One region of the Streptomyces sp. NPDC002499 genome, then DNA from elsewhere that is predicted to be linked to it. Evidence: riboswitches for the same ligand, from Rfam matches in the RefSeq annotation. Region 1 holds a riboswitch; each other region holds the start of a gene.

Region 1 (9,962 bases):
GGTGGAGAGCACCACCGCGGCCATCGTGGCCGGGATGTTGATGCCGAACTGCCCCTTGTAGAGCGTCAGCGCCAGCGGAAGCACCGCCTTGTCGCCGCTCTGGGTGAGGATCAGCGGGAAGAGGAACCCGTTCCACACCTGGAGGCCGTCGTACACGGCGACCGTCACCAGCGCCGGGCGGGCCAGCGGCGCCGCCAGCGACCACAGCATCCGCCAGTCGCTCGCCCCGTCCACGACCATCGCCTCGAACAGCGAACGCGGTACGTCCCGCAGGAAGCTCACCATGATCATCACGGTGATCGGCAGCGCGAACGCCACCGAGGGCAGCACGATCGCGAACAGGCTGTCGTACAACTGCAGACGGATGATCAGCAGGTACACGGGGATGATCACCGCCTGCAGCGGGATGGCCAGGCCGAGCAGGAACAGCCGGAAGGTGACACGGGACCAGCGGCTGTCGCCGTGCCGGACGATCGCGAACGAGGCCATCAGCGCGGCGACGACGGTGAGCGCGACCGTGGCCACGGTCACGACGACGCTGTTGAGCAGATAGGTCGTGAAGTCGCCGGCCAGCACGGACCGGTAGTTCGCCAGCGTCGGCTGCCCGGGCGGCGCCAGCGGACTCGCGGAGGTGAAGTCCGTACGGCCGCGCAGGCTGGTCACGACCAGCCAGTAGATCGGTACGACGACCAGCGCGGTCCACAGGAGCGTGGCACCGCCGCTCACCAGGCGACGCACGACGGCGACGGGCGAGCGCGGCCGGGCGGTCACCGGCGGTGGCGCCGCCGGGCGTCGGACGGCGGCGTCGCGGCCGACGCGCGCACGGGTCTTGGTCACGGTGGTGCTCACATGCCCTCCTGCTGACTGTCCATCTTCGTGAAGCCCGACAGGCGGGTGGTGAGCAGCGAGAGCCCCAGACCCGTCACCACCAGAAGCGTGGCGACGGCGCTGGCCCGGCCCATGTCGTGCGCCTGGAAGCCGGTGATGTACATGGCCAGCGGCAGCACCCGGGTGGCGGTGCCGGGGCCGCCCGTGCCGCCGGACAGCACGAAGATCAGGTCGAAGTAGGTCAGGGAGCCGACGAGCATGAGCGTGCTGGAGGTGACGAAGGTGTACTTCAGCTGCGGCAGTGTGATGCGCAGGAAGCGGACCCGGGGCCCGGCCCCGTCGATGGCCGCGGCCTCGTACAGCGAGACGGGGATCTGGCGCAGCCCGGCCTGGTAGAGCAGCGCGTGGAACGGCACGAACTGCCAGGCGATCACGAAGATCACCGTGTACAGGGCGAGGTCGGGCGAGCCGAGGAACGGCTCGGCCAGCCAGTGCAGTCCGGGGGTGGCGCCGATGCCGAAGGTCGGGTCGAGCAGCGCCTGCCAGGTCAGGCCGATCGCCACGGCGGACAGCAGCAACGGCAGGAACCACAGCACGGCGAACAGCGACCGCAGCCGGCCCGGCGGCGCCTGGAAGACACCGAGCGCCAGCGCGACGGGCGTCTGGACCAGCCAGCTGATCACCATCACCTTGACGGTGAGCCACACCGCCTGCCAGGTGGCGCCGTCGGTGAGCACGGCACTCCAGTTGGCTCCGCCGGCCCAGCCGATCGAACCCAGCCCGTCCCAGTCGGCGAGGCTCAGACCCAGCACGCCGACCAGCGGGACGAGACCGAAGAGGCCGAAGATCACCAGTGCCGGGGCGGCCATCAGGGCACCGCTCCAGCGGCGCCCCACCCGGGCCCTGCCCGACCGCGCCCTCTCGGGCGCGACCGGACCGGGCGTACGGACAACGGCTGTCATCACTGCGCCGCCTTGCTCATGTCCTCGCCGAACTGCTCGGGCTTGATCTCCCGCAGGAACGACTTGTCGACGTTGGTCAGCAGCGCGTCGGACTGGTCCGACGGCAGGGCCTGGTCCCAGGACAACTGGAAGCTCGGTGACTTCTGCACCAGGTCGTACACGAACCGCAGCCACTTCTTGTCGGCCGAAGTGGTCGCGGCCAGCTTCGACTCGAGGCCGTTGACCGGCGGCACGCTGCCCGCCGCCAGGTAGGCGTCGACCTGGGAGTCGTCGAGGACGTAGTCCTTGAGGTAGTCGAGCGCCTCCGACTTGTGCTTGCTCGCCGCGTTCAGGGACAGGAAGTTGGAGGGGTTGCCGACGATGCCGGCCGGGTCGCCCTTGCCGTCGGGCACGGTCGGGAACGTGGTGAAGCCGAGGTCGTTCTTCGCGAAGTCCGGCGCGGCCTTGACGAAGTTGGCGTACTCCCAGGTGCCCATCACCTCCATGGCCGCCTTGCCCGAGTAGACGAGCGCGGTGGAGGCCCCCTGGTCGTAGTTGACGGACGAGGCGTTGGCACCGAAGGCACCCGCCTCGGCCAGGTCCTGGAGGTACTGGTTGGCCTTGGTGACCGACGCGTCCTGCCACGCCGAGGCATCACCGCCGGCGATCTTCGAGAACACCCCGGAGCCACCGGTCCGGTCGAGCAGGTACTCCGTGTACATCAGCGTCGGCCACTTGGAGTTGGCCGCGAGGGACATCGGGATGACGTTCTTGGCCTTCAGCTTCTTCACGGCCGCGAGCAGGTCGTCGTACGTCTTCGGGGGCTGGACGCCCGCGTCGGCGAGCACCTTCTTGTTGTAGTAGAGGACCACCGGCGCCAGGCCGTTGGCGGGCACGCCGTAGACCTTGCCGTCGAAGGTGGCGCTCTGCATCACGCTCGGCGTGAACCGGTCCGTCTCGACCTGGGACGCGGACAGGGCGTCGACCTTGCCCGCCTTGACGTAGTCGTTCAGGGCGCCGCCGCCCCAGCTGAAGAAGATGTCCGGTGCCTGGTTCGCGCCGAAGGCCACGCGCAGCTTCTGCTTGTAGTCGTCGTTGGCGAACAGCCGCAGCGTGATCTTCCCGTCCGGGTGCTTCTTGTTGTAGGCGTCGACCGACTCCTTGAGGATCGTCTGGTCGTTGAGCGCCCACATCGTCAGGCCCTTCGAGGACGACGTCGTGGACGGCCCCGACGTCCCGCAGGAGGCGATGGCCACGGCGGCCGACACGGTGGTCAGGGATACGACTATGCGCCGAGCTCTCGATCTCGAAGTCCCGTGCATGCTCTGCCTCTTTCTCTCGCAATGCCATGGGGTGCGCAAGGCAGATACGGAAAGCAGCGCGAAAGGCTTTCGTGCGCACCGCCGCAGCGGCCTGCCTGCTGGACCGGGACACTGACATGCGCGTCACCTCCGGGACAAGGAGGAGAAAAGCCCCGGTTACGAAAGACTTTCGAGGGTGAGCGAAGCGAACGACCATGCTCGGCGCGCCGAGCGCACGCAATGCTTGCGCGTCCGGAGCCACCCGCCCGCAGGGTCGGTCCTGTTAGCTTTCACTAGAACGATTTAGCTGCCCTCACCGGGACGGACAGCGACACGAAGGAGCCGCCATGGCAACCCCCTCCCTCCAGGACGGCATCGACTCGGCCGGCTCGCCGGTCAGGCTGCTGTGGCGACCGGGCGCCGAGCCGTGGACCCCCGAGGTCGTCGCGCGCGAGTACGCGGGCTGGCGGCAGGAGCAGAACGCCTGGCACGAGGGCGTGGCCCTGCTCGACCTCTCGCACCACATGTACGACCTGACGATCGAAGGCCCCGACGCCACCCGGGTGTTGGCCGATCACGGCGTCAACAACTTCGCCAGGTTCGCGATCGGACAGGCCAAGCAGTACGTGCCGGTCACCCGACAAGGCCACATCGTCACCGACGGGATCCTCGCCCGGGAGGCCGAGAACCGGTACCTGCTCAGCGGCATCCCCGCCGCCCAGCACTGGGTGCAGTACCACGCGGAAAAGGGCGGCTACGACGTCGGTTTCGCCACCGACCCCTCCTCCGCCTTCCGGCCCGGCGGGGGTGACCCGAAGCTGTTCCGCTACCAGATCCAGGGGCCGCTGGCCGTGGAGCTGGCCGAGCGGGCCTTCGGCGGCCCACTGCCGGAGACGAAGTTCTTCCACTCCAGCCCGGTCGTCCTCGACGGGCGCCCGCTGCGCGCCCTGCGGCACGGCATGGCGGGCCAGGCCGGCTTCGAGTTCATCGGCCCCTGGGAGCACGCGGCCCACGTGCACGAGAGGTTCCTGAAGGTCGGCGAACCGCTCGGCCTGATCCAGGTCGGCGCCCTCGCGTACACGACCCCCAGCGTCGAGAGCGGCTGGATACCGTCCCCGGTGCCCGCCATCTACACCGACCCCGAACTGCTGGAATACCGCAGGCAACTGCCTTTGTTCGGAATCGAGGGCAAGCGCCCGCTGAACGGCAGTTACTTCTCGGAGGACATCGAGGACTACTACGTGTCGCCGTACGAACTCGGCTACGGCAAGATGATCTCCTTCCGGCACGACTTCGTGGGCCGGGACGCCCTGGAGAAGGCCAAGGACGAGGTGCGGCGCACCAAGGTCACCCTCGTCCTCGACCCCGCCGACGTGCGCGCGGCGATCGGCGAGGGCCAGGACTCCGGGTTCGTGCTCTCGTACGCACGCCACCGGGTGGAGTCCGCCGACGGTCTGGTCGGCGTCACCATGCAGAGCGCGTCGATCGACCCCGTGGGCGCGGTCCTCGCCCAGACCCTGATCGACGCCGAGCACGCCGTGCCCGGCACCGAGGTGAGCGTGGTCTGGGGCGAGCACCCCGGTCCCGGCACCGATCCCGAGGCCGACCTCGGCTTCCCCCGCATCCGTGCCACCGTGCGGCCGTCGCCGTTCGACGAGCACGCGCGCACCCTCTACCGCCGCGACCGCTGACGCGGGCCCAGAGAGCGAGACCCACGACGATGAACCCCGCGAGCACGACAGGAACAGCGGTCGGCACCGCGCTGCTCGAGGACTTCTCCCTGGAGATGACCGGCAAGGACGTCCCCGGACTGGAAGAGGCCCGCGACCGCATCCCCCAGGGCACCCGCATCAACATCACCTTCCTCGGCAACGAGGACCTCCCGATGCGTCTGGACGCGGCCCGGGCGGTCAAGCGGCTCGGCTTCGTCCCCGTACCGCACATATCCGCCCGCCGCCTCGGCTCCCGCGGCGACTTCGAGCGGTTCCTCGCGGGCCTGCGCGCCGACGGCACGTCCGACAACGTGTTCCTCGTCGGCGGCGATCCGGCACACCCCGAGGGCCCCTACGCGGACTCGCTGTCCCTCATCGACACAGGACTGCTGGGGGAGTACGGCGTGCGGCACGTGGGCATCACCGGATACCCCGAGGGCCATCCGTCGATCGACGACCTGACGCTGTGGTCCGCGCTGCGGAACAAGCACGAGGCCCTCGCCGCACACCCCCTGGACGGCGAGATCATCACGCAGTTCGGCTTCGACGTCGACCCGGTGCTCGCCTGGGTGGAGGAGGTCCGCAGCCGAGGCATCGACCTCCCGATCAGGATCGGCGTCCCCGGACCCGCCGGAGCGCGCCGACTCCTGTCCTACGCGGCCCGTTTCGGCGTGGGCACCAGCGCCTCCGTCGTCAAGAAGTACGGGTTCTCCCTGACCAACCTCATGGGCACCGCCGGCCCCGACCGCTTCCTGCGCGACCTCGCCGCGGCCCACGACCCCGCCCGGCACGGCGAGTTGAAGATCCACTTCTATACGTTCGGCGGGATCGCGGCCACCTCCGACTGGGCCGCCCGCTTCCGGAAGGACAGCACGGCATGACCCTCACGCAGGACGCCCCGGCCCGCGCCGGCACGGCGGAAAACCCCGCGCAGCAGGCCTCGTTGATCGTGCAGGGCGCGGACGCCACCGGCATCGTCGCGGCCGTGACGTCGGTCCTCAGCGGGCACGGCGCCAACATCGTCGCCCTCGACCAGTACTCCGACAACCCGCAGGGCGGCGCCTTCTTCCAGCGCACGGTGTTCGGCCTCGACGGCCTCCGGGCCGCGCTGCCCGCCCTGCGGACGGACCTCGACGAACACCTCGTGGAACGGTTCGGTCTGACGTACACGCTGCGCGACCTGTCGGTCCCCAAGCGGGTCGCGATCTTCGCGTCGAAGTCCGACCACTGCCTGCTCGACCTGCTCTGGCGCCATCGGCAGGGCCAACTGCCCCTCACCGTCTCGATGGTGATCTCCAACCACCCCGATGTGGCCGAGGAGGTACGCGCCTTCGGCATCCCGTTCTTCCACGTGCCCTCCCAGGGGCCGGACAAGTCCGCCGCCGAGACGGAACACCTGCGGCTGCTCAAGGGCAACGTCGACTTCGTCGTCCTCGCCCGCTACATGCAGATCCTCAGCGGCGACCTCATCGAACGGCTCGGCGTCCCGATCATCAACATCCACCACTCCTTCCTGCCCGCCTTCATCGGCGCCGGGCCCTACGCCAAGGCCAAGGAACGCGGCGTGAAGCTCGTCGGCGCCACCGCCCACTACGTGACCGAGGACCTCGACGAGGGCCCGATCATCGAGCAGGACGTCGTCCGCGTCACCCACGCCCACACCGCCACGGACCTGACCCGCCGGGGCGCCGACGTGGAACGCGCGGTCCTCTCCCGGGCGGTGCTGTGGCACGCCGAGGACCGGGTCGTCAGGAACGGCAACCACACCATCGTGTTCGCCTAGGCTGAGTGCCGGCGCTTAATCGTTCCAGAGGCGGGAGTGTGCCGGCATGGGCCGTTCCGGCCGGGTGACGCTGAGCGACGTGGCCGAGGCGTCCGGAGTCTCCCGGGCGACCGTGAGCTTCGTACTGAACGACGACCCCCGGCAGACCATCTCCGGGGCGACCAGACAACGGGTCCTGGCCGCCGCGCACAAGTTGGGGTACGTCCCGCACGGCATCGCCCGGGCACTGCGCGAGGGGTCCTCGCGCATCGTCGTCCTCAATGTCGACGAGGGTCTGGAGGGCAACTTCTCCCGGAGCTATGTCCGGGGCCTGGACGAGGAGTTGGCGGCCCACGACCACGTCCTGCTCGTGCGGCACGGGCACACCGCGCCCGAGGCCACGCAGAAGATCCTCGACACCGTCGTGCCGCGGGCCGTGCTGCGACTCGGCGAGGTCTACATGCGCGAGCACGGTCCCATCGAGGAGGACTGGGAGAACGGGTTCGCCGCCAACGCCGCCCTGCAGATCGGCCATCTCGCCGAGCGGGGGCACACCCGGATCACCATGGCCATGCCCGACCACGACTTCCCGCTCACCGAGGCCCGCCTCGGGTTCGCCCGCGAGGCCGCCCGGCGCCTGGGCCTGCCACCCCTGGAGCGCCTCGTCGTCCCCCGCCCGCGAGAAGCCGGCGCGGTCGCCGTCGGGGCGTTCCGCGCGGCCCATCCGGACGTGACCGCCGTGGCCGCCTTCGACGACGACATCGCGCTGCGTACCCTGACCGCCCTGCGCGACCTCGGACTTCGGGTGCCCGAGGAGATGGCCGTGATCGGCTTCGACGAGACCGAGCACGGCTCCCTGACCACGCCCGCGCTCACCACCGTCCACATCGACGCCGAAGCCCTCGGCCGGCTCGCCGCCCGGGCCGCCCTCGGCATCGACTCGGAGGGCCTGACGCCGGTGCGGGGCCGGATCGTGGTCCGCGCCTCGGTGTGACCGGCGCGCGGGACCGCCGGGCGTACGGCGCCCGAACCGGCGTATCCACGCGGTGATTTGACGGCCCAGGCCGATGATCCTCGTCACTCGGCGGGCGAGACCGGCATCACCCCAGGTAGCGCGGTATTGGCCATGTTCGCGACACACGGTACGGTCACTCTGATATCGACGACACCAAAACGGAAGCCGGTGGGAGTCCGGCACGGTCGCGCCACTGTGTGCCACCCCTTTAACGGAGGGGGGCGAGTCAGACCCGTAGCCGTCGTCCTGTGCACCACCGAGATGGGACGCGAACTCCCAGAGGAGGCCCTGCCATGGCGCAGCATGTCGCTCAGCCGACAGCCACCACCCCCGTTCTCCCCGCCAAGCTGCCGATCGGCGCGATCGTCCCCTGGGCGGTCTTCTTCGGCATCCTGATGCTGGTCCTGCTGTACTTCGTCGGCGCCGAACAGGGCGCCACCTCCCTCGTGTCCGGTTCGGACGTCCACGAGTGGGTGCACGACGCCCGTCACCTGCTCGGCTTCCCCTGCCACTGACCCGAGGGAAACCAGCACTCACATGAACTCCGCAACGGTGCGAAACCTTCTTGTGCGGGGCATGCTCGCCGGCCTCGCCGCCGGCGTGCTCGCCCTCGTCGTCGCCTACTTCCTGGGTGAACCGAACGTCGACAAGGCGATCGCCTTCGAGGACGCGCACGCCCACGAGCACGAGATGGAGATCGTCTCCCGCTCCCTGCAGTCCACCGCCGGCCTGGCCACCGGTGTCCTGATCTACGGCGTCGCGTTCGGCGGCATCGCCGCCCTCGGATTCTGCTTCGCGCTCGGCCGCGTCGGCCGGTTCAGCCCGCGCGCGACCGCGCTGCTGCTCTCCGGCTGCGCGCTGCTGGCCGTCTACGTCGTGCCGTTCCTGAAGTACCCGGCCAACCCGCCGGCGGTCGGCGACCCCGACACCATCGGCAAGCGGACCACCCTGTACTTCCTGATGATGGTGCTCAGCGTGCTCCTCGCGGTCGCCGCGACCATCCTCGGCAAGCGGCTCGCACCGAGTCTGGGCACCTGGTACGCGACCGTCGTCGCGCTCGCCGCGTTCGCTGTGGTGATCGGGCTGGCGTACGCGTTCCTGCCGGTCATCAACGAGGTCCCCGCGGACTTCCCGGCCACCGTGCTGTGGCGCTTCAGGCTCTCCGCGCTGGCCATGCAGATCACCCTGTGGGGCGGATTCGGCCTGGCCTTCGGCGAGTTGGCCGAACGGCTGCTGAACCCGAAGCCCGCCCGGGTCCCGGCGCCTACGGCGGTGCCCGCAGCCCACTGACACGACCGACCTGACGAGAGGGCCCCGCGGAACCGTCCGGGGCCCTCTCGCGTTCTTCCGTCAGTCACGCCGGCACCGGGACGCGGCCTCATGAACCGCCGGCCGACGGGACTTGAGCCGCCTCGGCGGTATCCAGCGGCTGTCCGATCCGCACGTTCCAGCGGCCGGCCCGCCCACTGAGCGCGGTGGCGGTCAGCGGCAGCACGTCCAGCCGCCAGAAGGCCGCCGCGGGCGCGCCCAACGCGTGCACCACCACGGCCCGTACGACGTCCGGTTCGACCACGGCGAGCGTACGGCCGTCCGTGGCGAGGGACGCCTCCAGCCACCGTGCCACCCGCGCGCACAACTCCTCGACGGACTCCCCGCCGTGCGGAGCGGACGCCGGGTCCGCCAGCCACCGAGCCACCGCCTCGGGCTCACCGGCGCCGACCTCGGCGAGGGTGAGCCCTCGCCAACGCCCCACGTCCAACCCCGCCAACTCCGCCGCTTCCTCGGACCCGTCGAGGCCCAGCGCGGTCGCCGTCTGACGGCAGCGCGCACTGGGGCCTACGACGACCCGCGCACCCGAGGGCAGGGTTCCGGCCGCGGCACGGGCCCGCGCCTCTCCGCTGGCCTCGATCGAACCCCCGTCGTCGAAGCGCGCCTGGCGCAATGAGGTGCTCATCGCGGGCGAGATGAAGGTGACACGGCTGGTCACGGGCGGCTCCTCCTGATGCGGTTCACGGTGTACGGGTCCGGTGTACGGGTCTCCATTGGACACGGCCCGTACGCGCGCCGACCGGGGAGGGCTCTCCAACTGCCCTCCCCGGTCGACGGATCCCGGCATCAGGCCCCGGACAGTTCCTCACGGACCGTGCGGGCGGCGGCGACCAGGTTCTCCAACGAGGCCCGGGTCTCGGGCCAACCGCGGGTCTTCAGGCCGCAGTCGGGGTTGACCCACAGCCGCTCGACGGGGATGGCCTTGAGCCCGGTGCGGAGCAGGTCGGCGGCCTCCTCCGTGCTCGGGACGCGCGGCGAGTGGATGTCGTACACGCCAGGTCCCGCCTCGCGCGGATAGCCGTGGGCGGCGAGTTCGCGCGCTACCTGCATGTGCGAGCGGGCGGCCTCCAGGCT
Region 2 (9,962 bases), on a different contig from region 1:
GTTGGTGGCCTCCAGACCGGCGCCCTCGGTGGTCAACGGCTTCCACGGGCGCTCGGCGGTGCCGTCCAGTTCGACCCGGACGACCTGCCCGGTCGTGAGGCACACGGTACGACCGCTGTCGTCGGCGCCGAGCGAACCGGAGACGGTCGCGCACTGCGAGGGATCGGCGGTCGGAGGCTCGGTCGTCGGGGACCGGGTCGTCGGGGACTGACTGGCCGACGGACTGGCCGTCGTGGGACCGGCGGTCGTGGGACTGGCCGACGTGGACGGCGACACACTGCCCGCGGAACTTTCGTCGCCGCCGGAGTCGCTGCCGCAGCCGGCGAGCACGAGCGTCAGGGTGGTCAGGGCCGTCAGGGCGAGAGCGGGGGTCGTGCGGTGAATACGCATGGGGCCTCCTCTGCCATTGGACGTATGACCCGTACGCCTGGATCCACGCCGGAGCCCTCTTGTACGCACGCCGGAGCCCCGGCCGCGAAGGCGGCGACCGGGGCCCGGGGTCTCGTGGCGGTCGTGGAGGTCAGCTGGTCGTGACGGCGGTGTCGTCGACGACGAAGCTGGTCTGGAGCGAGGAGTCCTCGACACCGCTGAACTTCAGGGTGACGGTGGAGCCGGCGAACGAGGACAGGTCGAAGGACTTCTGGGCGTAGCCGGTCGCCTTGTTGAGGTTGGAGTAGGTGGCCAGGGTCGTCGACCCGGCGGTGACCGTCAGCTTGTCGTACGCGCTGCTGGTGGAGGTCTCCGCGGTGTCGACGTGCAGGTAGAAGGTGAAGGTGGCCTTGCAGCCGGTCGGCACGGTCACCGACTGGGAGAGCGTGTCGGTGTGCGTGGAGCCGTACCCGTCGAGCCACGCGAAGTAGGAACCGCCGTGCGCGCTCTCACCGCTGTCGTTGGTGATGACCCCGCTGGACGAGGTCCAAGTGGTGGCACCCGACTCGAAGCCGGCGTTGCCGAGCAGCTGGGCCGAGGTGCAGGTCCCGCCGCCGGAGCCGACGGTCCAGGTGAAGGACGTCGAGCCGGTCGCGCCGGTGGAGTCCTTCGCGGTCACGGTGACCTGGTACGTGCCCGCGGTGGACGCCGTACCCGAGATCAGGCCGGTCGAACTGCCGATGGACAGCCCGGTCGGCAGCCCCGAGGCGCTGTAGGTGAGCGTGGCGCCGGCGCTGTCGCTCGCGCTGATCTGGAGGCTGACCGAGCTGCCGGTCGTCGTCGACCGGCTGCCCGGGTTGGTGACGGTCACCGTGTTGCCGGTGGTGGTGCCCGAGGCGAAGGCGGTCGTGCCGTTCGGGGTGCCCCAGCCGGTCGGACCGTCGTAGCCGGTGGCCGCGGTGCAGAAGTAACTCGTGGAGCAGGAGCCGTTGTTGCCGCTGGTCACGTCGTACAGGTTGCCGGTGTGGCTGTACGGGTACTTCGCCGGGTAGTCACTCGAACCCGGGGTGCCGGCGAGCGCGTACACGCCCGCGATGATCGGCGCCGAGGCACTCGTACCGCCGTACACCGCCCAGCCGGAGCCGCCGTAAGTGTCGTACACGGCCACGCCGGTGGCCGGGTCGGCGACCGCGGAGACGTCCGCCTCCATGCGCTTGCTGCACCCGGTGTCGGTCTGCCAACTCGGCTTGGCGTCATAGGCGGAGCAGCCGGACCCCGTCCCCTCGCTGCTGCTGGTCTTCCACACGGACTCGGTCCAGCCGCGGGAGTTGGAGGACGTGGACAGCGCGGTGCCGCCGACTGCCGTCACGTACTGGGAGGTCGCCGGGTACTCGGCGCCGTACGCCTCGTCGCCCGAACTCACCGTGATCGCGACACCGGGGTGCTTGAAGTACGCGGTGTCCTCGCTGGTCTGGGAGGAGGCCTCGTCGCCGCCCCAGCTGTTGGACACGAACTTCGCGCCGAGCGCGACGGCCTCGTTCTCGGCGGTGCCGAGGTCGGAGTCGTTCGCCGAATTCGCTTCTACGAGCGTGATGTTGCAGTTGGGGCAGACCGCGCTGACCATGTCGATGTCCAGCGCCTCCTCACCCGCCCAACCGGTGTCGTTCGAGGGCAGCGAGGTGGTGGAGCCGGTCTGACTGACCTGCTTGAAGCAGCCGTTGGCCTTCGTGCACGCCGACAGGCCGTACTGCGAGCGGTAAGTGGCCAGGTCCGACTCGGCGTTGGGGTCGTTGTACGCGTCCACGACCGCGACGGTCAGACCGGAACCGCCGGTCGAGGGCAGGTTGTAGGCGCTGTGCAGATTGGCCGGGCTGAGCCCCGAGGGCGCGGCGGCGAGCGCGGCGGCCAGGCTCTGCTTGATGTCGGTACGCCGCTGCGCGAAGCAGGACGCGTGTCCCGGGGCGGCGGTGGCGCACAGGTGCGTGGTCGGCACCTTCTGGCCGGCCTTGCCGGTGGAGTGGAAGGTCTGGCGGGAGGGGGAGGTGAGGGCGGCCGTGTTCTGGGTGACGCGGGAGGTGTGGGGAGCGGCGGACGAGGTGGCCGGGGCGGTCTGCGCCCCGGCGGCCGGTGCCGCCATCAGGCCCGCGACGGTGAGGGCGAAGGCGGGAACGGACAGGGCCAGAAGTCTTCGCAGACTCCGGCGGCGCTTGCTCGGGCGTGACTCACGCATGGGGTACTGCCTCCAACGATGGGGTTTCGGCAGGCCCGTGACGCGCGTAGCGGCGGCAGAGTGCGCAGTCATGAGCATGACATCTCGAACACCCTGTGCTGCCGCTATGCATGGCATGAACAGGACGGCCAGAACGTAACCGGGGGTGAGGAGGCGGAACCAGATGCGCCGGGAGAACTTTGCCGCCGCATAGCAGGTCCATGGACGGCCCATGGAAGCTCCATGGGCCGTCCCAGGACTTGAGGTCAGAAGTCCTCGTCGAGGTCGACCGAGCCCTCCACGGCCACCTGGTACGCCGACGGGCGGCGCTCGAAGAAGTTCGTCAGCTCCTGCACACCCTGCAACTCCATGAAGGAGAAGGGGTTCTCGGAACCGTAGACCGGCGCGAAGCCCAGCCGCTGGAGCCGCTGGTCGGCGACGCACTCCAGGTACTGGCGCATCGACTCGGTGTTCATGCCCGGCAGTCCCTCACCGCACAGGTCGCGCCCGAACTGCAGCTCCGCCTCGACGGCTTCCTTCAGCATGTCGGTGACCTGCTGCTGGAGCTGGTCGTCGAAGAGGTCCGGCTCCTCCTTGCGGACGGTGTCGACGACGTCGAACGCGAAGGACATGTGCATGGTTTCGTCCCGGAACACCCAGTTCGTGCCGGTCGCCAGACCATGCAGCAGCCCCCGGCTCCGGAACCAGTACACGTAAGCGAAGGCCCCGTAGAAGAACAACCCCTCGATGCAAGCCGCGAAGCAGATCAGATTGAGGAGGAAGCGGCGGCGATCGGCCTTGGTCTCCAACCGGTCAAGCTTCTCGACCTCGTTGATCCACCTGAAGCAGAACTCGGCCTTCTCGCGGATGGAGGGGATGTTCTCCACCGCGTCGAAGGCAGCCGCCCTGTCCTCCGGGTCGGGGAGGTAGGTGTCCAGGAGGGTCAAGTAGAACTGGACGTGGACTGCCTCCTCGAAGAGCTGGCGGCTCAAGTAGAGCCGGGCCTCGGGGGAGTTGATGTGCTTGTAGAGGGTCAGTACGAGGTTGTTCGCCACGATCGAGTCGCCCGTCGCGAAGAACGCGACCAGCCGGCCGATCATGTGCTGCTCACCCGGCGTCAGCTTCGCGAGGTCGGTGACGTCCGAGTGGAGGTCGACCTCCTCGACGGTCCAGGTGTTCTTGATGGCGTCCCGGTAGCGCTCGTAGAAGTCGGGGTAGCGCATGGGGCGGAGGGTCAGCTCGAAGCCGGGGTCGAGCAGGTTCTTGGCTTCGGTCGTCATTATTGGCAGGCCTCGCAGGACTCGGGGTTTTCCAGGGAGCAGGCGACCGCGTCGGGGTCAACGGCCTGCTGGACGGGGACGGTTGCTTGGGCCTGGGCGGCGCGGGCGATCCGGGTCGCCGGCCGCGAGCGCAGGTAGTACGTCGTCTTCAGGCCCTGCTTCCACGCGTACGCGTACATCGACGAGAGCTTGCCGATGGTCGGGGTTTCCAGGAAGAGGTTGAGGGACTGGGACTGGTCCAGGTACGGGGTGCGGGCCGCGGCCATGTCGATCAGGCCGCGCTGCGGGATCTCCCAGGCCGTGCGGTACAGCGCGCGGACCTCCGCCGGGATCCAGGCGAAGCCCTGCACCGAGCCGTTGGCCTCGCGCAGCGCCTCGCGGGTGCGGGCATCCCAGACGCCGAGGCGCTTCAACTCGTCGACCAGGTAGGAGTTGACCTGGAGAAACTCGCCCGACAGCGTCTCGCGCTTGAACAGGTTGGAGACCTGCGGCTCGATGCACTCGTAGACGCCGGCGATCGAGGCGATGGTGGCGGTGGGGGCGATCGCGAGGAGGAGGCTGTTGCGCATACCTACCCTGGCGATACGTTCCCGCAGTGCCGCCCAGCGCTCCGGCCAGGTCAGTTCGACGTCGTAGTGGTCGGGGTGCAGGACGCCCCGGGCCGTGCGGGTCTTCTCCCAGGCGGGGAGGGGGCCGTTGCGTTCGGCCAGGTCCGTCGACGCCTCGTACGCGGCGAGCATGATGCGCTCGGCGATGCGGGTGGAGAGGGCCTTGGCCTCGGGGGAGTCGAAGGGCAGGCGGAGTTTGAAGAAGACGTCCTGGAGGCCCATGGCGCCGAGGCCGACGGGACGCCATTTCGCGTTGGAGCGGCCCGCCTGCTCGGTCGGGTAGAAGTTGATGTCGACGACCCGGTCGAGGAAGGTGACGGCCGTGCGGACGGTCTCGTCCAGCCGGTCCCAGTCGATGTCCCGGCCGACCACGAAGGCGCCGAGGTTGACCGAGCCGAGGTTGCAGACCGCGGTCTCGCCGTCGTCCGTGACCTCCAGGATCTCCGTGCAGAGGTTGGAGGAGTGGACCGTGTGGCCCGGCTCGGCGGTCTGGTTGGCGGTGCGGTTGGCGGCGTCCTTGAAGGTCAGCCAGCCGTTGCCGGTCTGCGCGAGGGTGCGCATCATGCGGCCGTAGAGGTCGCGGGCCGGGATGGTCTTGCGGGCGAGCCCGGCGGCCTCCGCCTTGCGGTACGCGGCGTCGAACTCCGCGCCCCACAGGTCGACGAGTTCGGGCACGTCGGCGGGGGAGAACAGCGACCAGACGCCGTCCTCGTTGACCCGGCGCATGAACTCGTCCGGGATCCAGTGCGCGAGGTTGAGGTTGTGCGTACGGCGGGCGTCCTCACCGGTGTTGTCCCGCAGCTCCAGGAACTCCTCGATGTCGGAGTGCCAGGTCTCCAGGTAGACCGCGGCCGCGCCCTTGCGCCGGCCGCCCTGGTTCACGGCGGCGACGGAGGCGTCGAGTGTCTTGAGGAACGGGACGATGCCGTTGGAGTGTCCGTTCGTGCCGCGGATCAGTGAACCCCGGGAGCGGATGCGGGAGTAGGCGATGCCGATGCCGCCGGCGTGCTTGGAGAGGCGGGCGACCTGGTGGTAGCGGTCGTAGATGGAGTCCAGCTCGTCCAGCGGGGAGTCGAGGAGGTAGCAGGACGACATCTGGGGGTGCCGGGTGCCGGAGTTGAAGAGCGTGGGGGAGGAGGGGAGGTAGTCGAGCCGGCTCATCAGGCGGTAGAGCGAGGCGACTTCGTCCAGGGCGCGCGTGCTGTCGTCCTCCGCGAGGCCGGCGGCGACGCGCAGCATGAAGTGCTGGGGGGTCTCGACGACCTTGCGGGTGATGGGGTGGCGCAGCAGGTAGCGGCTGTGCAGGGTGCGCAGGCCGAAGTAGCCGAAGCGGTCGTCGGCGGTGCGGTCGATCAGTTCGTCGAGGCGGGCCGCGTGGACGCGGACGAACTCGGCGGTGCGGTCGGCGATGAGGCCCTCGCGGTGGCCGACGGCGACCGACTCGGTGAACGACGTCACGCCCTGCGAGGCGGCCTCGGCGCGGATGGAGACGGTCAGCAGCCGGGCGGCCACCTGCGAGTAGGCGGGGTCCTCCGAGATGAGACCGGCGGCGGCCTCCGTGGCCAGCTCGCGCAGTTCGGCCTCGTCGGCCTGCGCGGACCGGCCGCGCAGCGCGGCGGCGGCGACCCGGCCGGGGTCGGCGTCGGGGAGGTCGGCGGTCAGCTCGGTCAGGATCCGCAGCAACGCGGTACCGGGGCCGTCGGTCTCCGGCGCGGTGACTGAAGCCGGGTCGGCTGGCGCGATGGTCACGTGGGGCTCTCCCTCGCTGGGCACGGGGGCCAGGCGGAGGGCAGGGGGCAGCCACGAGCGCACGACGGCGTCGCGTCCCCGGCCCATTCCACGAGGCCCGGACGTCATGGCACCCGACCGGCTTGGTCGGGCGCGCTGTCGGCAGGTCCTCGGACTGACGCCCATACGTGTGCGAACACGCATGAGTACACCGTTGCGGGACAGTTCCGGATTCGCACCGGATTCCCCTGCGACGACAGCGAGCATGAGCATACATCTTGTGCTGGGTTGTAGGAGCACCCCTAGATGTTGTGTCGCGCGCCGACTTCGGAGCGTGTCAGAACGTCAACTGATAGGTGAGCAGCACGAAGTCGCCGGCCTCCGGAATGGGGTTCCAGTCCCGTTCCGGGACGCGGACGAAGCCGAGGCGTTCGTAGATGCGGTGGGCGGCGCGCATGGTCGGCTGGGTGGACAGGACGATGCCGGTGCAGTCCTCGGCGGCTCGTGCGCGGTCGACGCAGGCGCGGACGAGTGCCTCGCCGGCGCCCCGGCCGCGGGCCGCCCGGTCGACGGCGAGCATGCGGATCTCGGCCTCGGTGGGGCCGGCCCGCTCGGCCATGTGCGTGCCGGCCGTGACGAAGGTGACCCCGCCGAGGATCCGGTCCCCGTCCGCGGCGACCAGTACGTCGGCGACGGCCGCCCGCTTGGCCACGTCTTTGAGCTCGCCGAGGTACCAGTCGCTCTCGCCGAAGGTCAGCAGGTCGTCCTGGAGGTAGGCCTGGGCGGTGATCTCGCCGAGGGTCTCGTATTCGGTGGGGTGCGCTGCCCGGATCACGATGTCCATGCAGGCGAGTGTGCCCGACGGGTACGACAACGGGCCGCCGGATTTTCTCCGGCGGCCCGATGACCCGTTGACCGGGAGCGTCTAGTGCGAGGTCCCCGCCGTGGCCGGCGGCAGTTCCACCTCCACGCCCGGGTCGCCCGCGTCCGCGGTGTAGTCGCCCGGCTGCGTCTCGTCCACGCCCTCCGGGGCCTTCAGTGCCTTCAGGACGAAGGTCAGGACCACCGTGACGACGACGTTCAGGACGAACGCCGTGAGGCCGATGTAGCCGATCTCGCCGATGCCGGGGATCTCCTTGGAGGAGCCGCCGAAGTGCTTCTGGGTCGGGGAGGCGACGCCGTACGCGGCGGCCGTGCCGTAGATCATGCCGACCGCCCAGCCGGCGAGCAGGGCCCAGCGGTGGAACCAGCGGGTGAACAGGCCGCCGACCAGGGCCGGGAAGGTCTGGAGGATCCAGATGCCGCCCAGGAGCTGGAAGTTGATGGCGACCGTCTTGTCCATCGTCAGGACGAAGACCAAGGCGCCGACCTTCACCAGCAGGGACACCAGCTTGGAGACCTTGGTCTCCTGGGCCGGGGTGGCGTCCGGCTTGATGAAGTCCTTGTAGATGTTGCGGGTGAAGAGGTTCGCGGCCGCGATGGACATGATGGCCGCGGGCACCAGTGCGCCGATGCCGATCGCCGCGAAGGCCACGCCCGCGAACCAGTCCGGGAACATGTCCTCGAACAGCTGCGGGATCGCCAACTGCCCGTTGCTGACCTTCACTCCGGCCGCGATGGCCATGAACCCGAGCAGCGCCAGCAGGCCGAGCATCAGTGAATACAGCGGCAGGATCGTGGTGTTGCGGCGGATCACCTCACGGCTCCTGGAGGAGAGCGTCGCGGTGATCGAGTGCGGGTACATGAAGAGCGCGAGCGCGGAGCCCAACGCCAGGGTGGCGTACGTCCATTGACCCGCCTCGGCCGGCGCGAGGGCGCCGCGCGGCTTGCCGGTCGCCGGGTTGGTCTGCGCGAACGCCTCGCCGGCCTTGGCGAAGATGTCGTCGAAACCGCCCAGCTTGATCGGGATGTAGATGATCGCCACCGCGATGACGATGTAGATCAGCGTGTCCTTCACGAACGCGATCAGCGCGGGCGCGCGCAGTCCCGAGGAGTAGGTGTACGCCGCGAGCACGCCGAAGGCGATCAGCAACGGGAGGTCCTTCACGAACCAGTTGGTGTCGTCACCCCCGCCGACGCCCATCACGTCCAGGACCGCCTGGATGCCGACGAGTTGGAGCGCGATGTACGGCATCGTCGCGAGGATGCCGGTGACGGCCACCGCGAGCGAGAGGCCCTTCGAGCCGAACCGGCCGCGCACGAAGTCGGACGTCGTCACATAGCCGTGCTTGTGCGAGACCGACCAGAGGCGGGGCAGGAAGGTGAAGATCAGCGGGTAGACGAGGATCGTGTACGGCACCGCGAAGAAGCCGGCCGCGCCGGCCGCGTAGATCGCCGCCGGGACCGCCACGAACGTATACGCCGTGTAGAGGTCGCCGCCGAGCAGGAACCAGGTGACCCAGGTGCCGAACGACCGTCCGCCCAGGCCCCATTCGTCGAGGCTGGCCTCGTTCTCGGCCCGGCGCCAGCGGGCCGCCAGGAAGCCGACGACCGTGACGGCCACGAAGAAGAAGATGAAGACGGCGAGCGCTACGCCGTTCACGCCGTCGTTCACTTGGCGGCACCCTTCGTGCGGGCGCGCTGGTCACGCTGCCACAGCTGGTACGCGGTCATGGTCAGCGCGGTGGAGATCAGCACCCACAGCATCTGGTACCAGTAGAAGAAGGGGATGCCGATGAACGTCGGGTCGGTCTTGGCGTAGGAGCCGACCCAGAGCATCGCCACGAACGGGGCGATCAGACAGAGGGCGATCACCACGCGGACCGGTGTCACCACCGGTGGTTTCACTTCGGGCACTTCTGACATTCCGCGGCTCCGTCCCCTCACTGGCCACCAGGGATCGCCTGTGATCACCTGGGTAACGCGCAGGCAATGTAGGTCACGGTGTCACGGATGCGGAAGACCTCGTCCGCATATCGGTATGTCGATTCTGTGAAGGCCCGACAGATGGCCCAACGGGGCTCCGCGAAAGGCTCTCAGCAGCAACGGAAGCCCTGTCGCGGGTCCGCTTCCTGACGGTCCGTGCGCATCCGTTCGAAGGCCTTCCGCGTGGGTACCTCGGCCTGTGGATGGCCCTTGCGCAGGTGGACGACGTAGCGGTCGTACGCCGACTCGTCGGTCAGCTCGCGCACGTACCAGCGCACGCTTCTAAACGCCCGACGGAGTGACCGCATCGCGTTCCTCCTCCTTCTCCTTGTGGGTCGGGAAGAGGCCGGCCGGGGCCAGGATCCTGGACTCGACATAGGGCGCCTCGCTCAAGGTGGACAGCGCGGGCCGGCGGACGTGCCGGACACAGACCCGCAGCGAGTCCGCGATCACGACGATGATCAGGACCGCGAGGACGGCGGTGAGGACGCCGTCCACCGTGGAGTTGGTGACCACGGTGTGCATGTCGTCCATGGTCTTGGCGGGCGGTAGCACCTTGCCGGAGTCGATCGCGTCCTGGAAGACCTGGCGCTGCTTGAAGAAGCCGACCCGCGGGTCGCTGGAGAAGACCTTCTGCCAGCTCGCCGTCAGCGTGACCGTGGCGTCCCAGGCGAGCGGGATCCCGGTGATCCAGGCCCACTTGAGGCGGCCGGACTTGACCAGCAGGGTCGTGCAGACGGCGAGGGCGACCGCGGCCAGGAGCTGGTTGGAGATGCCGAAGATCGGGAAGAGCTGGTTGATCCCGCCGAGGGGTTCGTGGACACCGACCCACAGGAAGTAGCCCCACAGCGCGCACACGATCGCGCTGGTGATGGCCAGGCCGGGCTTCCAACTCACGTTCTT
Region 3 (9,962 bases), on a different contig from region 1:
CGACGACCGGATCCAGGAGCGGTTCCAGGGCCGGGTGACGCCGGAGACGTGGACGCACGGGTCGGCGCAGCAGCGGCAGCAGTGGTTCGACCAGGGGTACCGGAGCGGGGACATGGCGCGGTGCAACACGTTCCGCTGAGCCGGCGTTCTCCCAAGTCGGGCGTCGTTGTCAGTGGTCGCTGCGAGACTCGGTCGTGGCAGGTGCTTCCGGTGCCGGCCACGAAGGGGTGATCGGCATGGCAGGGACGAGCGGCGGACGTCCGAGCATGTACCCGACGCTGTTGTACGTCGACGCGAAGGCGGCGATCAAGCAGCTCACGCAGGCTCTCGGCTTCACCGAGCTGTCGGTGTACGAGGGCGAGGACGGCACGGTGCTGCACGCCGAACTGGTGCAGGGCAACGGCGTCGTGATGGTCGGTTCCAAGGGCCGCGGTGGTGTCTTCGACGCGGCGATGAAGGACGCGGGCCCGTGCGGGGTGTACGTCGTCGTGGACGACGTCGACGTACACCACCAGCGGGCCGTGGACCACGGCGTGGAGATCCTGATGCCCCCGACGGACCAGGACTACGGCTCCCGGGACTACATGGCCCGTGACGCCGAGGGCAACGTCTGGAGCTTCGGCACGTACGCCCCGGAGATACCGGCCTGAGGGCGGCTCTCCGCCGGGTTGCCTAGTTCCCCCCGGTGTGGACCTGGAAGGCGGCCCGGCGCACCGCCTTGGCCAGTGCGGGGTCGGGGTGGGCGGCGGCCAGCGCGACCAGGACCTGCACGGTGCGGGGGTGGCCGACGGCGCGTACCTCGTCGAGGAGCATGGGGACGGTCGGCTGCACCGCGGACTCCAGGTGCCGCACCAGCATCGGCGCCTCGCCGTGGTCGGCGACGGCGGCGGCCGTGTCGACCCACAGCCAGGTGGCCTCTTCGCGGGTGAGCACCTCGTGGGCGTCCTCGGGGTCGATGCCGTCGTGCTCGGCGAGCCACAGCAGGGCGTAGGGGCGCAGGGTCGGCTCGTCGGCCACGGAGCGGACGTCGGGCTCGGCGGGGGCGCCGACCACCCGGATTGCTTCGAAGGCGAGGCCGCGCAGCAGGGCGTCGTCGCCACGGGCGGCACCGAGCAGCTCGGTGACGGCGCCGCCGACGGGGCGGGCGGCGAGCCACGCGCGGTACTCGGCGCGGGCCGCGTTGGGGCGCAGCTGGGCACAGCCGCGGAGCATCTCCTCGGCGGCGACCTCGATGTTGCCCGCGGGGCTCTGCGCGGCGACGCAGATCTGCTCCAGCTTGACCCAGACCGCCCAGCTGCCGAGCGGGGTGAGCGTGGCCTGCCCGGTCCCGTAGGTGAGCGCACCGACGGAGGCGAGCGCGTGCAGGGCCCAGTCGAGGAGGGGGGCGAGGGGGGTGTCGGTCGGGCTCTCGGTGGAGGCGCCGTCCGGTCTGTCGGTGGGCGCTGACGGATCGGCCAGGGCCGCGGAGTCCGCGGAATCCTCAAGGCCCGTCGACGTCGACTGCTCGACCGGCTCCCGCTGCGGCCCGTACGGGACCTCGCAGCGTTCGGTGCGCAGTTCGGTGACGCGCTGTTCCAGGAGGTCGAGGAGCTGGTCCATCGGGACGGGGCCGGCGGAGAGCTGGAGGAAGGAGAGCACCTGGGGCATCGCCGAGACGACCTCGGCCACGGCGGCGGGCTCGTGTTCCGGGGCTTCCGGGTGGGCGAGCGACCAGGCGTCGAAGAGGGCGACCCAGCCGCGCAGTACGGCGCTGTCGTCGCGGTCCCAAGCGCGTAGCCGCCAGCCGGGGCGCGCGCTGTCGCCGTGCACCTCGACGAGGCCGGCCAGACGGGCGGTGTCCCAGTCGGCGCGGACCTGGTGCACGGTCAGGCCCAGTTCCTCGGCCGCGCGTTCGGCGGTGGACTCGGAGAGCGTGGCCTTGCCGTCGGCGGTGGCACTGTCGCTGCCCGGTCCGAGGGCGGTGTCGGCCCAGCGGGCCAGGCGGGCCGCGGCGGCCAGACCGGAGCGAGCCATTCTGGCCAGCTCGGCGGGGGCCGGTGTGCCCTCCGGGGGGCGGGGCGCGGGGCGGCGGGTGGGCCGCTGGTTCACAGCTCGGGGGGCGGCGGCCAGGGGTCGGGGGCGGACGAGTCGAAGCCTGGAGTCGCGCGGGATACGGGACGTCACGGGTGCAGTCTTCCGGTTGACGGTCGGAAAACCCAAACGGAATGTCACCGCGGGCGACGGGGAGGGCCAAGGCACGGGGTCCGGCGAGCCGCTCAGGGCCGAGAACCGGCCAGTGGTACGGCCTTAAACGGAATGATGGGGACCGGGGTGAAGCCGTCGCCGTGAACCGGGTGACACAGCCGAGGAGAGCGGCCGAGTAGAGCGGGCGCCGGCCGGGCGCGGCGGCTTGCGTCGGCGGGGGGGGGCGGGAGGTGGTGTGGCGGCGCATCAGTGGGGGCGGCGGGGTTGGGCAACGCCGCCAGCGTCTCTCCGGCTGAGCACGGACGCAGTACTCGCCTCACGCCAGCGGAGGCTCAACCCGTCCGGGCCGGCCGTCACATCAGCGGTGTGAGGAATCGGCGCAGTGTCTCCTCGTAGGACCTCGGGTCGGCGTTCCACATCGCGGCGTGCGGGGCGTGGTGGACCGGGTGGAGGGTCACCAGGTCGGGGCGGGCGTCGGCGAGGCGGCGGGAGTGGGTCCAGGGGGCCAGGGTGTCGTCCGGGCCGTGCAGGATCAGGGTCGGGACGGTGAGCTGCGCGGCGTCGGCGGTCTCCGCGGTGGGATCGCCCCGCAGGCCGGTGCGGCCCTGGGCGGCGCGGACCGCGAGCGGCAGCAGCGCGCCCGGCGTGTGCCGGGCCGAGGCGAGGGCGCGCAGCGTGGCCGGCCAGCTGAGCACCGGGGAGTCCAGCACGAGCCCGGAGACACGGTCGCGCAGTCCAGAGCGGGCGACCGCGCGAAGAGCCATGGTGGCGCCGGTGGACCAGCCGTACAGGACGACCTTCGACGCGCCCTGGCGCACGGCGTGCCGGATCGCCGCGTCCAGGTCGCGCCACTCGGTCTCGCCGAGGTGGTTCAGCCCGTCCGGGGAGCGGGGCGCGCCGGGATCGCCGCGGTAGGCGAGGTCCAGGACCGGGAACTGCTGGCGGTGCAGGAACTCCATGACGTTCATGGGGTGTTCGCGGGTCGCCCCGAGGCCGTGCACCGTGATCACCCAGGTGTCCCGCACGCCGGGCACGAACCAGGCGGGCAGCGCGCCGAGTTCGCCGGTGACCTCGACGTCGGCGTGGTCGAGGCCGAGCGCGGTGCCGGGGTCGCCGACGTGCACGTTCGGGGTGAGCCAGACCTTGTCGCCGGGTTCGAGGGTGCCGTGCGTGACGCGTTCCAGGCGGCGTACGACGGTGTCGGCGGTGTGGGTGGCGCTGTCGAGGACGGGGCCGACGACCGCGTGGCTGTCGTCGCCGGCCAGGCCGTAGGTACCGGGGCGCAGGGAGGCCAGGGCCCGGGTCAGGGCGATCTGGCCGGCCGCCGTGGCATGCACGGTGAGCCGGGGTTCGGTGGGCAGCGGTCTGCCCGGCGGCGCCTTGAGCGCGGCGTCGCTCGCGAACCGGCCGGCCGCGACGGACGCTGCGCCGGCGGCCAGGGCTACGGTGACGGCAGCGGCCGTTGCTTTGACTGTGCGCACCCGTCCAGTGTCCTGGCGGAGCCGGTCACCGGCCAGCCGGAAGGAGGGACGGGTGACATCTCCTGCGAGCCGGTCGCTCTCACGAGGAGGCTCGGTCTCGGCTTCAGCCGCAGGCTCATGACCACCCCCGGCCCCAGCCTCAGCCCCAGCCCCAGCCCCAGCCCCAGCCCCACAGTCGCCGTTTCACCCCCGCTGCCCATACCCCCGCAGCCTCTCCCCCACCTCCGCCAGCTGCTCCCCCGTGAGGAGCGTCGGTGACAGGCCCGGTACCGAGGACGCCGTCAGCCACAGGCGGCACATCCACTCCAGTTGGGCCGTGCGGTCGTAGGCCTGGTCGAGGGTCGTGCCGTGGGTGACCGTGCCGTGGTTCTGGAGGAGGCAGCCGGAGCGGTCGGTGAGGGCGCGGAGCATGTTCTCGGCCAACTCGTCGGTGCCGTATGCCGCATAAGTCGCGACTCGGACCGGTCCGCCGAGGGCCGCGGCCATGTAGTGGATCACCGGGAGTTCGGGGACGAGCGTCGAGACGGCCGTCGCGTGCACGGCGTGCGTGTGGACGACGGCGTGCGCGTCGGTCGTGCGGTACACGGCGAGGTGCATCGGCAGTTCGCTGGTCGGGATCAGGGTGCCGAGAACCTGCCGGCCGTCGAGGTCGACGCCGGTCACGTCGTCCGGCGTCAGCCGGTCGTAGGGCACGCCCGACGGTGTGACCAGCACGGTGTCGCCGACGCGCACCGAGACGTTGCCGGAGGTGCCGACGACCAGACCCTCGGACACCGTGCGGCGGGCCGTCGCGACCAGCGCCTCCCAGGCTTCGGCCTCATCCGCGTGCACGGCTCTCCCCCACGCCTCCGGCACGCCCTGCGCACCGCCCCGTTCGTCCCGCCCGCCGCGCCCGTCCCGCCTCTGCTCAGCCATGGCGCGATCCTGCCAGCCGCGCCCCTCGGCCGCCGCCGGGTCGGGGCACTTTAGGGCGGAACTCGCACCTCCGGAAGATCGCCTATGCGGACATACCTCTTACGGGTCGCGCTTGGCCGGGGAGCGCCGAGCGCACGGGGATCTTCCAGTAATCTCCGGGTGTTTTGTCTGCACGTCGCCATTCCGGGGGGACATATGGCCCGTGACCACACACCGTTCCGCGCGCCCGTCCGCACGCCCTTCCGCGCGCCCTCTCACGCACCTCTCCACGCACCTCTCCACGCACCGCTCCGCGCGCCCCACCACCGCCGCAGCCGCCTGATCGCGGCCTGCGTGGCCGCGCTGGCCGTCGGGGGCAGCCTGCTCGCCGAGGTTCCCGCCTCCGCCGCGAGCCTGCCGAAGGGGCACGACGTCTCCTCGCACCAGAGGAACGTCGACTGGGCCGGCGCGAAGGCCAAGGGCGCCAAGTTCGTCTACATCAAGGCGACCGAGTCGACGACCTATCAGAACCCCTACTTCGGCCGGCAGTACGACGGTGCGCGCGACGCCGGCATCATCCGCGGGGCGTACCACTTCGCGCTGCCGAACAAGTCGTCGGGCAAGGCGCAGGCGGCGTACTTCGTGCGGCACGGCGGCGCCTGGACGGCGGACGGCAGGACGCTGCCGCCCGCGCTCGACATCGAGTACAACCCGTACGACTCCAAGAAGAGGTGCTACGGACTGAGCAAGGCGGCCATGGTCGGCTGGATCAAGTCGTTCAGCGCCGAGGTGCGGCGGCTGACCGGGCGCCTGCCGGTGATCTACACGACCGCGCACTGGTGGAACCTGTGCACCGGCGGCAGCGACGCGCTTGCCGCGAACCCGCTGTGGATCGCCCGCCACGACTCCGCGGACACGGGAGCGCTGCCGGCCGGATGGTCGTACTGGACCTTCTGGCAGTACGACAACAGCGGCAGCCTGCCGGGTGATCAGAATCTCTTCAACGGGACCCGGACCCAGCTGAAGAGGTTCGCCCGGGGCTACTGAGCCATGGGGCGCGGGGGTCGTCGAGGTCGCCGGGACGGATCGGTGCGGCGACCCCCCGTTTCATACACCACCAAGCCCCCCTCAGTTCACTTTCCGTTCATTCAGGTTGCCTACGTTCAAAGGACCGATGACCTCGAACGATTGCCTGGGTAAATGGAAAACTTCTCGCTGATCCTCGCGATTGTGGTCGTAACCGCTCTCGCGTTCGATTTTACGAACGGTTTTCACGACACCGCCAACGCGATGGCCACCACCATCTCGACCGGTGCGCTCAAGCCCAAGGTGGCGGTGGCGATGTCCGCCGCGCTCAACCTGGTGGGCGCCTTCCTCTCCGTGGAGGTCGCCAACACGATCTCCAAGGGTCTCGTCGACGAGACCGGCATCCGTCCCGAGGTCATCTTCGCCGCCCTGGTCGGCGCGATCCTGTGGAACCTGGTGACCTGGCTCGTCGGACTGCCGTCCAGTTCCTCGCACGCCCTGATGGGCGGTCTGATCGGCGCCACCATCGCCTCGGCCGGCACCGGTGCGGTGCACGGCGACGCGCTCGTCACCAAGGTGCTGCTGCCGGCGGTCGCCGCCCCGATCGTGGCCGGTGTCGCCGCGCTGCTCGCGACCCGCCTGTCCTACCGGCTCGGCAGGAAGGCCGACGGCAAGGCCGCCGCGAAGGGCTACCGCGCCGGCCAGATCGCCTCCGCCGGACTGGTCTCGCTGGCCCACGGCACCAACGACGCGCAGAAGACGATGGGCATCATCACCCTCGCCCTGGTCGCCGGCGGCGCCGTGGCCCCCGACTCCGACCCGCCCACCTGGGTCATCCTCTCCGCCGGTCTCGCCATCGCGCTGGGCACCTACCTCGGCGGCTGGCGGATCATCCGCACCATGGGCAAGGGCCTGACCGAGCTTCAGCCGCAGCAGGGCTTCGCCGCCCAGACCAGCGCGGCGACCGCCATCCTGGCCTCCTCGCACCTCGGCTTCTCCCTCTCCACCACGCACGTCGTCTCCGGCTCGGTGATGGGCGCGGGCCTCGGCCGCAAGGGCGGGGTGGTCCGCTGGTCGACGGCGACCCGCATGTTCGTCGCCTGGGGCCTGACCCTGCCGGCCGCCGCCCTGGTGGGCGCGCTCGCCGAGTCCGTCACCGACCTCGGCGACTGGGGCACGGCGGTCGTCGCCGTCTTCCTGATCGCCTCCAGCGCGGCCATCTGGAAGCTCTCCCGCCGCGAGGTCGTCGACCACAGCAACGTCAACGAGACCGAGGAGCCGCCCGGCGTGGTGACCACGGCGATCGCCGCCGTGACCCCGCCTCCCGCGGGCCCGGTCACCGACGACCTGACGGCCACCATCCCGGCGCCCGCGGCCCCCGCGGCCGATCCGGCCGCCCCGTCGGCCGCCCCCGCTCTCTGATCCCCGCCCACCGGTAACGAAGGAATCACCAGCATGCACATCGACTGGGCGGCCCTCGGCTCCGTCTTCGGCGTCAGCCTCGTGGTCACTGTGGGCCTCGTGGCCCTGTTCACCCTCGGCGTCGCGGGCCTGTCCCGCCAGGAGAGGGCGACGGCCCAGGGCGGCTCGGCCACCCTCGCGGTGACCGGCGCCTACGTCTGCTTCGCGGCGTGCGCGGCGGCTGTGGCGTACGGGATCTCGCTGATCGTCGCCTGATCCCCCGACTCGTCCCCGCCTGATCCCCGCCTGTTCCTCGACCGATCGTCCGCCGACCTCCGACGGGCCCTGTGTGGGCCTCAGCACACTCTCCCGTCGCAGGTCAGCGGCAAGTTGACGGTTCTTCCAGGCCCGTGGTGGACTGCCGGGGCCAAGTACGGCGGCAAGAGAGGAAGCCGGTGTGATTCCGGCGCGGTCCCGCCACTGTCACCGGGGTAGGTAGTCCCGGGAGCCAGGAACTCTCGCCGTCGCTCTCTTCGAACCAGGGCGCGGACACCCTGAGTGAGGACAATTCGCCATGCGCGGCCGCCTGTTGAGGTCCATCACCCGAGCTCTGCCCGACCCGACGGCCGGCTGAGCCGATGCGTGCCGATCGCGTCTTCGCGTACGGCGCCACCGCCGGCCTCCTCGGTGACCATCTGCTCGGCGATCCGCGCCGCGGCCATCCGGTCGCCGCGTTCGGCCGGGCCGCCGGTGCCGTGGAGCAGGTGCTGTGGCGCGACCACCGCGGCTGGGGCGCCCTGCACACCGCCGTGTGCGCGGGCGGCGCCGTCGCCCTCGCCGCCGCGGCAACGTCCGCCGTACGCCCCTCCCGTACCGCCTCCGTCGCGCTGACCGCCGCCGCCACCTGGGCCGTCGTCGGCGGCACCTCCCTCGCCCGCGAGGCCGGGGCCATCGGGCAGGCTTTGGCGGCCGGGGACATCGAGCGCGCGCGGGCCCGGCTGCCCCATCTCTGCGGGCGCGACCCCCAGGCCCTCGACGCCGACGGGATCGCCCGGGCCGTCGTCGAGTCCGTCGCCGAGAACACCTCCGACGCGGTGGTGGGCGCGCTGGTGTGGGGCGCGGTGGCGGGCGTGCCGGGCCTGGTCGGCTTCCGGGCCGTGAACACCCTCGACGCCATGGTCGGGCACAAATCGCCCAAGTACCGCCGCTACGGCTGGGCTTCGGCCCGCCTCGACGACGTGGCCGGCTGGCCGGGGGCGCGGCTCACCGCCGTCCTCGCGACCGTGGCGGGCGACGATCCGCGCGGGGCGGTACGCGCCTGGCGCGCCGACGCGGGCAAGCACCCGAGCCCCAACGCCGGGCCCGTGGAGGCCTCGTTCGCGGGGGCGCTCGGGGTGCGGCTGGGCGGAACGCTGGCCTATGGAGGGCGAGTCGAGCACCGGCCCGTCCTCAATGGCGCCTCGGGGCGCGCCGTCGTCACACAGGACATCGAGCGGGCCGTACGGCTGTCCCGGCGCGTCGCTCTGCTCGCGCTCGGCGTGAGCGTCGCCGGGCGGCTGCTCGCGAAGGGGCGCAAGTCATGAGCGGCGGCGGGCTGTTGGTCGCCGGGACCACCTCGGACGCCGGCAAGAGTGTCGTCACCGCCGGGATCTGCCGGTGGCTGGTGCGGCAGGGCGTGAAGGTCACGCCGTTCAAGGCGCAGAACATGTCCCTCAATTCGTTCGTGACGCGCGAGGGCGCGGAGATCGGGCGGGCGCAGGCCATGCAGGCGCAGGCCTGTCGGATCGAGCCGACCGCGCTGATGAATCCCGTGCTGCTCAAGCCCGGTGGCGAGCGGAGCAGCCAGGTCGTGCTCATGGGCAAGCCCGTGGGCGAGATGAGTGCGCGTGGCTACCACGGCGGGCGGCAGGAACGGTTGCTCGGGACCGTGCTCGACTGTCTCGCGGAGTTGCGGGGCACGTATGACGCGGTGATCTGTGAGGGGGCCGGCAGTCCTGCCGAGATCAATCTGCGGCGGACCGACATCGTGAACATGGGGATCGCGCGCAACGCGCGGCTGCCCGTGCTCGTGGTGGGCGACATCGACCGCGGGGGCGTCTTCGCCTCCTTCTTCGGGACGGTCGCGCTGCTCAGCCCGGAGGATCAGGCCCTGATCGCCGGGTTCGTCGTCAACAAGTTCCGGGGCGATGTGTCGCTGCTGGAACCGGGGTTGGAGATGCTGCACGGCCTCACCGGGCGGCGGACGTACGGCGTGCTGCCGTTCCAGCACGGGCTCGGGATCGACGAGGAGGACGGGCTGCGCATCTCGCTGCGCGGGACCGTCCGCGAGTCCAACACCGCGCCGCCGGTCGGCGAGGACGTGCTGCGCGTCGCCGTCTGCGCGATCCCGCTCATGTCCAACTTCACGGACGTGGACGCGCTGGCCGCCGAACCGGGCGTCGTGGTGCGGTTCGTGGACCGGCCCGAGGAGCTGGCCGACGCCGATCTCGTCGTGATCCCGGGGACCCGGGGGACGGTCAAGGCGCTGGAGTGGCTGCGGGAGCGGGGACTTGCCGACGCCCTGGTCCGCAGGGCCGCCGAGCAGCGGCCGATCCTCGGTGTCTGCGGTGGTTTCCAGGTCCTCGGCGAGCACATCGAGGACGAGGTCGAGAGCCGGCGCGGACACGTGGACGGACTCGGGGTGCTGCCCCTGCGGGTGCGGTTCGCGCGCGAGAAGACCCTCACCAGGCCGGTGGGCGAAGCCCTCGGCGAGCCGGTCGAGGGGTACGAGATCCATCACGGGGTCGCCGAAGTCCTGGGAGGAGAAACCTTCTTGGACGGCTGCCGGGTCGGTCAGACCTGGGGGACCCACTGGCACGGCTCGCTGGAGTCGGACGGGTTCCGGCGGGCGTTCCTGCGCGAAGTGGCGGCCGCCGCGGGGCGCCGGTTCGTGCCGGCCGCCGACACCTCCTTCGCCGCGCTGCGCGAGGAGCAGCT

Evidence for each region. A riboswitch is a leader RNA that binds a small molecule or an ion and turns the genes downstream of it on or off. The one in region 1 is predicted to bind cobalamin.
Region 2: another riboswitch for cobalamin. It lies ahead of ACWD5F_RS39795 (ribonucleoside-diphosphate reductase subunit alpha); the one in region 1 lies ahead of ACWD5F_RS35415 (CbtB domain-containing protein).
Region 3: another riboswitch for cobalamin. It lies ahead of ACWD5F_RS27280 (cobalamin biosynthesis protein); the one in region 1 lies ahead of ACWD5F_RS35415 (CbtB domain-containing protein).

The regions. Positions count from the first base shown of each region.
Region 1 is NZ_JBSFXO010000014.1:68,248-78,209, forward strand. It holds gene ACWD5F_RS35380 (carbohydrate ABC transporter permease) at 1-849, opposite strand, end outside; gene ACWD5F_RS35385 (carbohydrate ABC transporter permease) at 846-1,697, opposite strand; gene ACWD5F_RS35390 (extracellular solute-binding protein) at 1,790-3,025, opposite strand; gene ACWD5F_RS35395 (aminomethyl transferase family protein) at 3,418-4,761, shown strand; gene ACWD5F_RS35400 (methylenetetrahydrofolate reductase) at 4,791-5,663, shown strand; gene purU (formyltetrahydrofolate deformylase) at 5,660-6,565, shown strand; gene ACWD5F_RS35410 (LacI family DNA-binding transcriptional regulator) at 6,612-7,538, shown strand; cobalamin riboswitch at 7,673-7,817, shown strand; gene ACWD5F_RS35415 (CbtB domain-containing protein) at 7,853-8,074, shown strand; gene ACWD5F_RS35420 (CbtA family protein) at 8,097-8,849, shown strand; gene ACWD5F_RS35425 (histidine phosphatase family protein) at 8,938-9,546, opposite strand; gene metE (5-methyltetrahydropteroyltriglutamate--homocysteine S-methyltransferase) at 9,675-9,962, opposite strand, start outside.
Region 2 is NZ_JBSFXO010000016.1:219,870-229,831, reverse strand. It holds gene ACWD5F_RS39810 (hypothetical protein) at 1-390, opposite strand, end outside; gene ACWD5F_RS39805 (putative Ig domain-containing protein) at 521-2,599, opposite strand; gene ACWD5F_RS39800 (ribonucleotide-diphosphate reductase subunit beta) at 2,845-3,858, opposite strand; gene ACWD5F_RS39795 (ribonucleoside-diphosphate reductase subunit alpha) at 3,858-6,215, opposite strand; cobalamin riboswitch at 6,339-6,467, opposite strand; gene ACWD5F_RS39790 (GNAT family N-acetyltransferase) at 6,532-7,038, opposite strand; gene mctP (monocarboxylate uptake permease MctP) at 7,120-8,748, opposite strand; gene ACWD5F_RS39780 (DUF3311 domain-containing protein) at 8,745-8,999, opposite strand; gene ACWD5F_RS39775 (YbdD/YjiX family protein) at 9,170-9,367, opposite strand; gene ACWD5F_RS39770 (carbon starvation CstA family protein) at 9,342-9,962, opposite strand, start outside.
Region 3 is NZ_JBSFXO010000009.1:442,504-452,465, reverse strand. It holds gene ypfJ (KPN_02809 family neutral zinc metallopeptidase) at 1-139, shown strand, start outside; gene ACWD5F_RS27315 (VOC family protein) at 237-650, shown strand; gene ACWD5F_RS27310 (hypothetical protein) at 673-2,013, opposite strand; gene ACWD5F_RS27305 (alpha/beta hydrolase family protein) at 2,538-3,665, opposite strand; gene ACWD5F_RS27300 (class II aldolase/adducin family protein) at 3,849-4,580, opposite strand; gene ACWD5F_RS27295 (lysozyme) at 4,776-5,606, shown strand; gene ACWD5F_RS27290 (anion permease) at 5,760-7,007, shown strand; gene ACWD5F_RS27285 (hypothetical protein) at 7,041-7,262, shown strand; cobalamin riboswitch at 7,384-7,523, shown strand; gene ACWD5F_RS27280 (cobalamin biosynthesis protein) at 7,625-8,569, shown strand; gene ACWD5F_RS27275 (cobyric acid synthase) at 8,566-9,962, shown strand, end outside.